2 regions of the Micromonospora cremea genome follow, and region 1 is predicted to be linked to the other one. Evidence: riboswitches for the same ligand, from Rfam matches in the RefSeq annotation. Region 1 holds a riboswitch; the other holds the start of a gene.
What was found. Region 1 has a riboswitch for S-adenosylmethionine ahead of BUS84_RS04615 (hypothetical protein). Riboswitches for the same ligand answer to the same signal wherever they lie in the genome.
Positions count from the first base shown of each region.

Region 1 (4,679 bases):
CCTGGGCCGGGGGTACGCCTTCCTCGCCACAGCCCTTGGCACGATCCGCCACCATGGCGTGGGCACGCCGCCTCCGGACACCATCGAGGGTCTGCTGTACGCGCTCCCGGAGGAGCGTCACATCGTCGACGCCCGCCGACTGGCCACTGCCCTCGCCAACGTGACGCCCGCTGCCCGGGTCTCCCCCTGGTTCGGTTACTCCCCGCTTGATCCGGCTCACCTGGCCAGCACCGACGGGATCGTCTTCGTCAAGGACGCTCGGCGGAGCTAGTGCGGTGTCCACGAACGTTCACCGGGTGTCCGGTGGTGGTTGTGGATCCTCGCCTTGTGGGCGAGCGACTCCCCTGCGGGTGGTGGGGCGGGCCTGCGCGGGCCAACTGATCCTCGCGCCGCCCGTGGGCGGCGGGGGTCACGTCGGGACCGGCCGGCACCAGGAAGGTGCCGTCCGGCTCGACGGTGCGTGAGCACCTCCGGCAGCACAACGGCTGTCGGGGTGGTGGGTCCGCCGCCCGGAATACGGGTGGCGATGATGGCAGCCGCGACCAGGTCACGGTGCCCGGAAAACCGGCAGTGCGGGCAGGACAGGATCCGCCCACGGGGTTTCGGTACCCGCCGCTGACAGGCAGGGCAGGTCAAAGACGTGCCACGTTCGTTCACCAAGCGCAGCGTGATGCCGGCCAGGGTGGCCTTGTCGGTGAGGACCTGCAAGAGCCGGCCGATCTGCCACTGCCGCAACCGCAGGTTGTGCCGCCGCCCCGCCTCGATGCCCAGCACCCCACGCGGATCCCCGACCCGCAGCTCACCGACACGCTGTTCTACCGCCCACGACACGACCGAACGGGCGGCTTCGTGCTGAGCCTGACGGACCCTGCGCCGATGCCGGCCCTGCACCATACGGGCGCGGCGCCGGTACTTGCGCCACCGCCGCGAACCCCGCTGACCCGGCTTCGGCGCCCGGCGGGCGACCGCCCGGCGGCGGGCTTTCGTGTCAGCCAGGTGCATGCGGTGCTCCGCGCGGATCGCCCGCCCCGACACCAGCAACCCCGCACCGTCCGGGCCGGCCACCGCATACGGGTGGATGATCCCCAGGTCCACCCCAGCGATCCGACCCGGGTCCGGTCCAGCGCCGGCCGGATAACTCACGATCGGAATCTCGGCACTCACGTCCAAGAACAGCCGACCACCCTCACACAGCAGCGTGATCGAGCGGACCTGCTCGAGCGGATACGGCACCTCCCGCGCCAACCTCACCCACAACGGCGACGCGCCCTTGCCCATCGGAATCCGAACCCGACGCCCCTGCAGGGCGAACGTGCCGTGATACCAACGCACCGGCACCAACCCCCGCCGCCGACGCGGGAACCCCGCCGACACGTCACCGTCCTTACGCCGCTTCGCTGCCGCGAACCACGCCTCGGAGAACCGGCGCAACACCGACCGGGCCCCCGCCGAGTCCAACTCGGCGAACGTGCCCGGCCCCGAGGCCGCCAACTCCCGACACAACTCCTGATAGCCGGACAACGGCGCGTCCCGACGGCGACGCCGCCACGCGTTCACCTCCAACACACACGCCCAAACATCACCAGCCGAACGCAACAACCCGAAACACCGCCGCTGCTGCCCGGGCGTCACCCGCAACGCCACCCGCGCGGTGCGATGCACCACCCGAGGCGCGGCAGGATCCCGACGACGAGGCACAACCACACCCAACACCATCGGTACGACAAAACCCCCGGCCGCCAACCCAGCAAACGTTAGTGGACACCGCACTAGCCTCCCCAGCGTCCGGCAACGCCCGGTGTCACCGGAACACCCCGCCGACACCGGGCTGCACGCCGAGCGACGCCTCGGCGTCTCGTTCGTGCAGGTACACGTCGAGCTGGCCAAGCGGCGGGAGGGCCGTGCGGTCGCGGCATCGCTGATCTCTATGCTTCGTAGGCGTCACGAGTGGTCAGCGTCAAGCCTCCCGGCTTGCTGACTCGGCAACCGCGCCACCCGCGCACGGTGCCCCCGGGAGAAGACCAGGCCGACCGCGAACTGCGGTACGGCAAGAGTGGGTGCCTCGGGCACCGGAAGGCGAGTTCACCGTGCCGTTCGAAGATCTGGACCTGGCCGCTTTCGCGGTCTGCCTGACCTGCGGGCACCTCCGCGATGGCGCCCCGCGTGAGCAGCGGTGCCGCTGCCAGCCGCGTACGCCGGAGTGGGAGAAGCAGTGGCGGGGGCAGGACATCCCCAGTGACCTCGACCTGTGTGTGTTGTGCGTCCGGGACACCGTCACCACCCGAACCCGGTGGTCGTGGCTGGGCTGCGAAACCTGCCGGCACGTCTCGCAGGTCGTCGGCGAATGGTACGGCCACCGCGCCGCACTGCCGCTGGGCCGGCACTCGATCATGAACGGCGACGTGGTCCCGTCGCAGACGGCCACGGCCACCGAGGTCGCCGCCTCGCTGATGGCTGCCGGACGGCGTTTCGACGCGCTGCGCGACTGGCAGCGGGTGGAGTTCGACCGGCTCGCCGAGCCACTACGCGCCGTCGGGCCAAGCGTGCCGCTGACCGAGTGGCAGCGGCGGTGGCCGCCCTCGCTCGGAGCGAGCGTCGACGCTTTCGACCGCTACGGCATCATGCCCGTATCCGACGACCTCGACCGCCTCCGGCAGGCCCAGACCCGCTTCCTGTCCACCGCTTGTTGATTGCTGGACGTCCCTGACGGGTTCGTCCCCGGCGGCGGTGGCAGCGGGTCGCGCCGGTATCGCTCTCAGCTTATGATCCTGCCGTGGAAGCGGCCGATCTGATCAGAGTTATCGCGGATCCGCAGCGTTTTCGGGTGCTGGCGGCGGTGGGCCTGGGGGCCGCCGATCGGGATCAGGTCGGCGCGATGTCCGGTGTGGACGCTCGCGGTGTCGTCGCGGCGACCGCCCGGCTCGAGTCCGCCGGGTTGATCACTGGCGGGCCGGATGGTTTCCGGGTCGACTTCCCGGGCCTGCGTGATCTGGTACGCCGGGAAGCCGTCGACGGGCGCGACGAGTCCGCCGCCCTGGAGAGCGCCCTCGACCCGTTCGTGCGCGACAGCCGGTTGCGGAGTCTTCCGTCCAAGCGCATTCGCCGGCATGCGGTGCTGGCGCACATCGTGCGGACCTCCTTCGACGAGAAGTCGTCCTATGACGAGAAGGCGGTCAACTCGGTCCTCGAACGGTGGTGCGAGGGCAGCGGGGTGGACCACGTGGCGTTGCGGCGCTACCTGATCGACCACCAGCTGATGTTCCGGGTCCGCGGCGTCTATGCGCGGAACACCGAGGTCCTTCCGGCGCCGGGTGAGGCAGAGCGATACATGGATGCGGTCGGGCTCGGCTGACCCGCTCAGCGACGCCTCTGGGTTCCTCCATCGGCATGCGGACGGCGCCGACGTGGCCGAACTTGCCGGGGTGCCGTTCGACCTGAGCGGGTGACCGCTGAGTCAGAATGGCAGCAGGCCCGCGGCCATCGCGGTGGTCACCGCCGCGGTCCGGTCGGTGACGCCGAGCTTCGCGAACGCGCGCAGCAGGTGGGTCTTCACGGTGGCCTCGGTGATGTGCAGTCGCAGCCCGATCTCGCCGTTGGACAGACCCTGCGCGACCAGCCGCAGCACGTCGACCTCCCGCGGTGACAGGGTGACCGGCCGGGGATGGCGGAGTTGGCGGAGCACCCGGCCGGCCACCGACGGTGCCAGCACGGTCTCGCCGCGGGCGGCGCCGCGGACAGCGTCCACGAGTTCGGCCCGGGACACGTCCTTGAGCAGGTACCCGGCCGCTCCGGCCTCGACCGCGCGCAGGATGTCCCCGTCGGTCTCGTACGTGGTGAGCACGACCACCCGGGTGCCGGGGGCCACGGCCAGCACATCGGCGGTCGCCGCGGCGCCGTCCACCCCGGGCATCCGTAGGTCCATGAGCACGACGTCGGGGCGTACCGCCCGGACGGCGGTGACCGCCTCGGCGGCCGAAGCGGACTCGCCGACCACCGCGATGTCCGGTTCGCCGGCGAGCATGCCGCGCACCCCGGCCCGCACCACCGGGTGGTCGTCCACCAGCAGCACCGCGATCATCGGATCGGTACCTCCGCCCGTACCGTGGTGCCGGCTCCGGGGCTGGACGCCACCCGCAGCGTACCGGCGACCTGCTCGACCCGGTTCCGCATGCCGGCCAGACCGTACCCGTCGCCGGCCGGCGGGGTGGTGAAGCCGCGGCCGTCGTCGCGGACCTCCAGCACGACGACGTCGTCCCGCCGTTCAAGGCGTACCTCGACCCGGCCGGCGGCGGCGTGCTTGCGCGCGTTGGCCAACGCCTCCTGGGTGACCCGCAGCAGGACCACCTCGACCGGGGTGGGCAGCGGGCACGGCGTTGCGGGGATGGCCAGGGTGACCGGCACGCCCGTCTCGGCGGTGAGCCGGTCCGCCACCCGCCGCACCGCCTCGACCAGTGGCGACCCGGCCAGCTCCGCCGGGGTCAGCGCGGCGACAAGGGCCCTCGCCTCGGCCAGGTTGGCCCGAGCGGTGGTCACGGCGAGGGCCAGGTGGCGGCGGACCTGCCCGGCATCGCGGTCCAACTCCGCGTCGGCGGCCTGAATCAGCATGACGACACTGGACAGTCCCTGGGCGATGGTGTCGTGGATCTCGCCGGCCAGCCGTTGCCGTTCGGCGTCGACGC
Region 1 is NZ_FSQT01000001.1:1,020,896-1,025,574, reverse strand. It holds gene BUS84_RS41140 (TraB/GumN family protein) at 1-271, shown strand, start outside; gene BUS84_RS04620 (RNA-guided endonuclease InsQ/TnpB family protein) at 268-1,716, opposite strand; SAM riboswitch class IV at 1,940-2,060, shown strand; gene BUS84_RS04615 (hypothetical protein) at 2,058-2,690, shown strand; gene BUS84_RS04610 (DUF2087 domain-containing protein) at 2,774-3,352, shown strand; gene BUS84_RS04605 (response regulator) at 3,455-4,078, opposite strand; gene BUS84_RS04600 (sensor histidine kinase) at 4,075-4,679, opposite strand, start outside.

Region 2 (4,679 bases), on a different contig from region 1:
GATGGTCGGCGGGGGCGCAGGCGGCGAGCGCGAGCACCATCGCGATCGCCACGCTGGCCCGTCGCGGTGCTGCCGCGTCGCGGTAGATCATTCACCGATCCTTGCCCACGTGGGCCTCGCACCGCCGCCCGGCCCCTCGATCTCGACAGCTCCCGCCCTCGTGTCGACCCGGCGTCAACTGTCGTTCGTCCCTGTCGAGCTGCCCCAAATCTGGACCGGCGTGACTGCCCCGGCCGGGCGTCACGGCCCCGGCCGGGCGTCACTGCCCCCGCCGGTCGGCCGGCGCCCCCGGTCGACGTCAGCCTTGGCTGGGCTGAGCGAGGACCGCGTTCAACAGGCCGGGGTAGAGGCGGTCCAGTTCGTCGCGGCGGAGGCGGACGTAGCGGCTGGTGCCGGCGGCGCGGGTGCGGGTCAGGCCGGCCTCGCGCAGCACCTTCAGGTGGTGGCTGCGGGTCGCCTTGGAGACGCCGAACTCGAAGGTGCCGCAGGCGCGCTCGCCGCCCTCGGCGAGTGCCCGCACGATCTGTAGCCGCACGTCGTCGGCGAGTGCGGCCAGCACGGCGGTGACCGGTACGGCGGCCAGGTCGGGTTCGTGCGGCTCCATGTGACCAGTGTAACCGTTGTTCGACAATTGTCGAACATCCCCCTAGGGTCGGTGTCGTTGGTTCGAAGATACTCGAACATTGGAGCTGCCGATGCGATCCCGCGCCGCCGCCTACCCGTTACTCGCCGTGCTCAGCTGGGGAGTGATGTTCCCGATCCTGGCCAGTGCGCTGACCCGGGTCGACGCGCTCAACCTGACCACCGCCCGCTACCTGCTGGCCACCGTCATCCTGGTCGGCATCCTGCTGCTCCGCGAGGGCGCCGGCGCGCTGCGGCTCGGGGGCCGAGCGGCCGAGGTGGTGGTGCTCGGCGTGGTCGGCTTCGCCGGCTTCAACGTGCTCACCAACCTGGCGCTCGAGCACGCCGCACCGCAGCAGATCGCCCTCTTCGTGGCGACCACCCCGGTCATCACCCAGCTGGTCCGCTGGGCTCGGGACGGCGTACGCCCGAAGCCGCTCCTGCTGGCCCTCTCCCTGGTGGCGCTTCTCGGCGTCGGTCTGGTGATCACGCGCGGGAGCCTGGCCGGGCTCGGTCAGTTCGGCCTCGGCGGTCTGATGATGATCGGCGCGGTGCTCGGCTGGGCCATCTACACCCACGGCGCCAGCCGGTTCGGCGATTGGTCGCCGCTGCGTTACACCACCCTCACCGCGCTCGCCGGCACAGTCGCCATGCTCGCCGCGAGCGTGCTCGCCGACGGCATCGGCTGGCAGCACGCGCCGGCCGCCGCCGACCTCGTGGCGGTCGCCCCGCAGTTGGCGTACGCCGTGATCCTGGGCGCCGTGGTCGCGGTGCTGGCCTGGAACACCGGCGTGCAGCGGCTCGGCGCCGCCAACGCCGCCCTGTTCATGAACGTGGTCCCGGTGACCACCTTCGCGGTGCAGATCGCCCGCGGCTACCGGCCGGAGCCGGTCGAGCTGGTCGGGGCCGCGATCACCATCGCCGCCCTGGTCGCCGCGAACCTTGCCACCCGGGCCCGGGTGGCGTCCCAGCCCGGGCCGGCCGCGGTGACGGACCCGGTCGCGGTGGTCGACCCGGTGGCGGTGGCCGCCCGCTGACCCCACCCGTCCGGTCCTGCCGGCTCACAGCGTGGGATCTGCGGTGGAGGCGACGCCCGGCGTTGCCTAGACTCGATGGCACAACTGCATACCTCATCCAGAGGGGCTGAGGGATACGGCCCGACGACGCCCCGGCAACCACCCCGCGCGCTCACCGCTGAGCGACCCGCGGGGCAGGTGCCAATTCCGTCCCCGCCGCACCGTGCGATGCGGGGAAAGATGAGAGGACCCTCGACATGACGTCGACGCTCGCCGCCTCCGGCATCGACACCTCCGCCAGCCCCGCCCGCGCCCTGGTCTGCCGCGCATGTTCGGCCCGCTACCCGCTCGCCGCCCAGCACGCCTGCTACGAGTGTTTCGGCCCGCTGGAGGTCGACTACGACGCCGCAGCCCTGGCCACCGTCACCCGTGAGCAGATCGAGGCCGGCCCCAACAACATCTGGCGGTACGCCGCGCTGCTGCCCGCCGGTCAGGACCCGGCCACCCGGGTCACCCTCGACCCGGGGCTCACCCCGCTGGTGGCGGCCCCGCACCTCGCCGCCGAGCTGGGCATCACCGCGCCGCTCTGGGTCAAGGACGACAGCGCCAACCCGACCCACTCGTTCAAGGACCGGGTCGTCTCGGTGGCGCTCACCGCCGCCCGGGCGCTCGGCTTCACCCGGTTCGCCTGTGCATCCACCGGCAACCTGGCCAACTCGGTGGCCGCGCACGCCGCCCGCGCCGGGGTGCCGTCGGTGGTCTTCATTCCCAGCGACCTGGAGCAGGGCAAGGTCGTCACCACCGCGGTCTACGGCGGTGAGCTGGTCGCGATCGACGGCTCGTACGACGACGTGAACCGGCTCTGCGGCGAGCTGGTGGAGACCGACGACTTTGAGGACACCGCGTTCGTCAACGTCAACGTCCGGCCGTACTACGCGGAGGGCTCCAAGACGCTCGGGTACGAGGTGGCCGAGCAGCTCGGCTGGCGGATCCCGGCCCAGGTGGTCATCCCGATGGCCAGCGGTGAGCTGCTCACCAAGATTGACAAGGCGTTCTCCGAACTGGTCGAGATCGGTCTGGTCGAGGCGCCGGCCGAGGGCTGGAAGGTCTTCGGCGCCCAGTCCGCCGGCTGCAACCCGATCGCCACCGCCCTGCACGCCGAGACCGACACGATCACCCCGGTCAAGCCCACCGGCATCGCCAAGTCGCTCAACATCGGCGACCCGGCCGCCGGCCTCTACGCCATCGAGGCCGTCCGTCGCACCGACGGCTGGATGGAGTACGCCGACGACGACGAGATCCGCGCCGGCATCCGACTGTTGGCGCGTACCACCGGGGTCTTCGCCGAGACCGCGGGCGGGGTCACCGTGGCGGTGCTGCGCAAGCTGGTCGAGTCCGGCCGGCTCGACCCCACGGCGGAGACCGTCGTGTTCAACACCGGCGAGGGCCTCAAGACCATCGACGCGGTGGCCAACCAGGTCGGTCCGACCCACCACATCAAGCCGTCCCTCCGCGCCGCCCGAGACGCAGGCCTCCTCGGCTGACCCACCCCACCGCCGCACCCGTTGATCATGAAGTTGGCGGCGCGACACGCCGGTGTCGGCGTCGCCAACTTCATGATCGACCGCGGCGGGTGGTTTGCCGGGTGGGCGGGCGGGGGATGGGGGATCGCCCGGACGGGGGATCGGGCCGATCCGCCGGGTAACTGGCTTTTAGCTGTGAGTGTGGAAAACCCGCCGCTCTGGACTTGACGGCAGGAACCGGACGGCGCAAGATGCTCCGTGCGGGAGGGCATTTCGCCGGAGACTTTTGAAGTTCTTGCGACCCAACGCCGGAGGCGTTGTGCGAGTGTCCCTCCCGACCACGTCCGATCGGGCCAGCGATTAAATTCGCTGGCCCGATCGCTTTTCCGGGGTGCACGCTCAGCGGCATGACCATCACCATCGCGTCGTTCGACGGCGCCGACCGGGCCGCGGTCGACGAGGCGTACCGGATCGGCGCGGCGGCCAACGACGCCGACCTGCCGGACTTCCCGCCCTTCTGCCGGCGACGTTTCGACGCGCTCTTCCACACGCCGATGCCCGGCACCGACACCCTCTGGGCGCTGGCCCGGCTGGACGGCGTGCCGGCCGGCTACCTCCAGCTCGAGCTGCCGCAGCTCGACAACACCGACAACGCCACGGCCGAGGTGGTGGTGGACCCGGCACTGCGGCGGCGGGGCGTCGGCCGGGAGCTGCTGGCGCACGGCGTACGCCTGCTGCGCCAGCGCGGTCGCAAGCGGGTGCTCGGCATGGCGGTCTCCGCGCTGCCCGGCGGCCCGGCGCGGTCGGCGGCCGGCGGCGCGTTCGCCGCCGCGGCCGGCGCCGAGCCGGCGCTGGCCGAGGTGCGCCGCCGGCTCGAGGTCGACAACATCGACCGGGCCGCGCTGAGGGCGGCGCTGGCCGAGGCCCACACCCTGGCCCGGGGCTACCAGTCGGTCTGCTGGCAGGGCGCGACCCCGCAGGAGTACGTCGCGGACGTCGCCTACCTGGACGGCCGGCTGCTCATGGACGCGCCCATGGGGGACGTGCAGTGGGAGCCGGAGCGGGTGGACGCCGAGCGGGTCCGGGGCACCGAGCGGGCGTTGGACGCCCGGGGCCGGCGGCGCTACCACCTCGGGGTGCGGCACGAGGCGTCCGGCCGGCTGGTCGCCTGGACCCTGCTGGACGTGGGCGCGTCCGCGGACTGGCACGCGTTCCAGCAGATCACCATCGTCGACCCGGACCACCGCGGGCACCGCCTCGGCCTGCTCGCGAAGGTCGAAAACCTGCACCACCTGCTCACTCACGAGCCCGCGGTGCGCGTGATCGACACCTTCAACGCGGCCAGCAACAGCTACATGGTGGCGATCAACGAGCGGCTCGGTTTCCGTCCGGTGGACTCCTGGACCGACTGGCAGCTCACCCTCTGATCCGGGTGGTCACCCGTCCGGCCCGTCCAACTGTCCGGTCAGGTCGCGGATCGCGGCGTGGAAGTCCTCGTCGGGGATGAACCGGTGCCCGT
Region 2 is NZ_FSQT01000002.1:1,638,712-1,643,390, reverse strand. It holds gene BUS84_RS21035 (DUF4232 domain-containing protein) at 1-91, opposite strand, end outside; gene BUS84_RS21030 (ArsR/SmtB family transcription factor) at 299-604, opposite strand; gene BUS84_RS21025 (DMT family transporter) at 696-1,658, shown strand; SAM riboswitch class I at 1,749-1,884, shown strand; gene thrC (threonine synthase) at 1,895-3,181, shown strand; gene BUS84_RS21015 (GNAT family N-acetyltransferase) at 3,568-4,587, shown strand; gene BUS84_RS40725 (hypothetical protein) at 4,597-4,679, opposite strand, start outside.
Region 2: it holds a riboswitch for S-adenosylmethionine, as region 1 does, so the genes downstream of both, thrC (threonine synthase) here and BUS84_RS04615 (hypothetical protein) in region 1, are expected to answer to the same signal.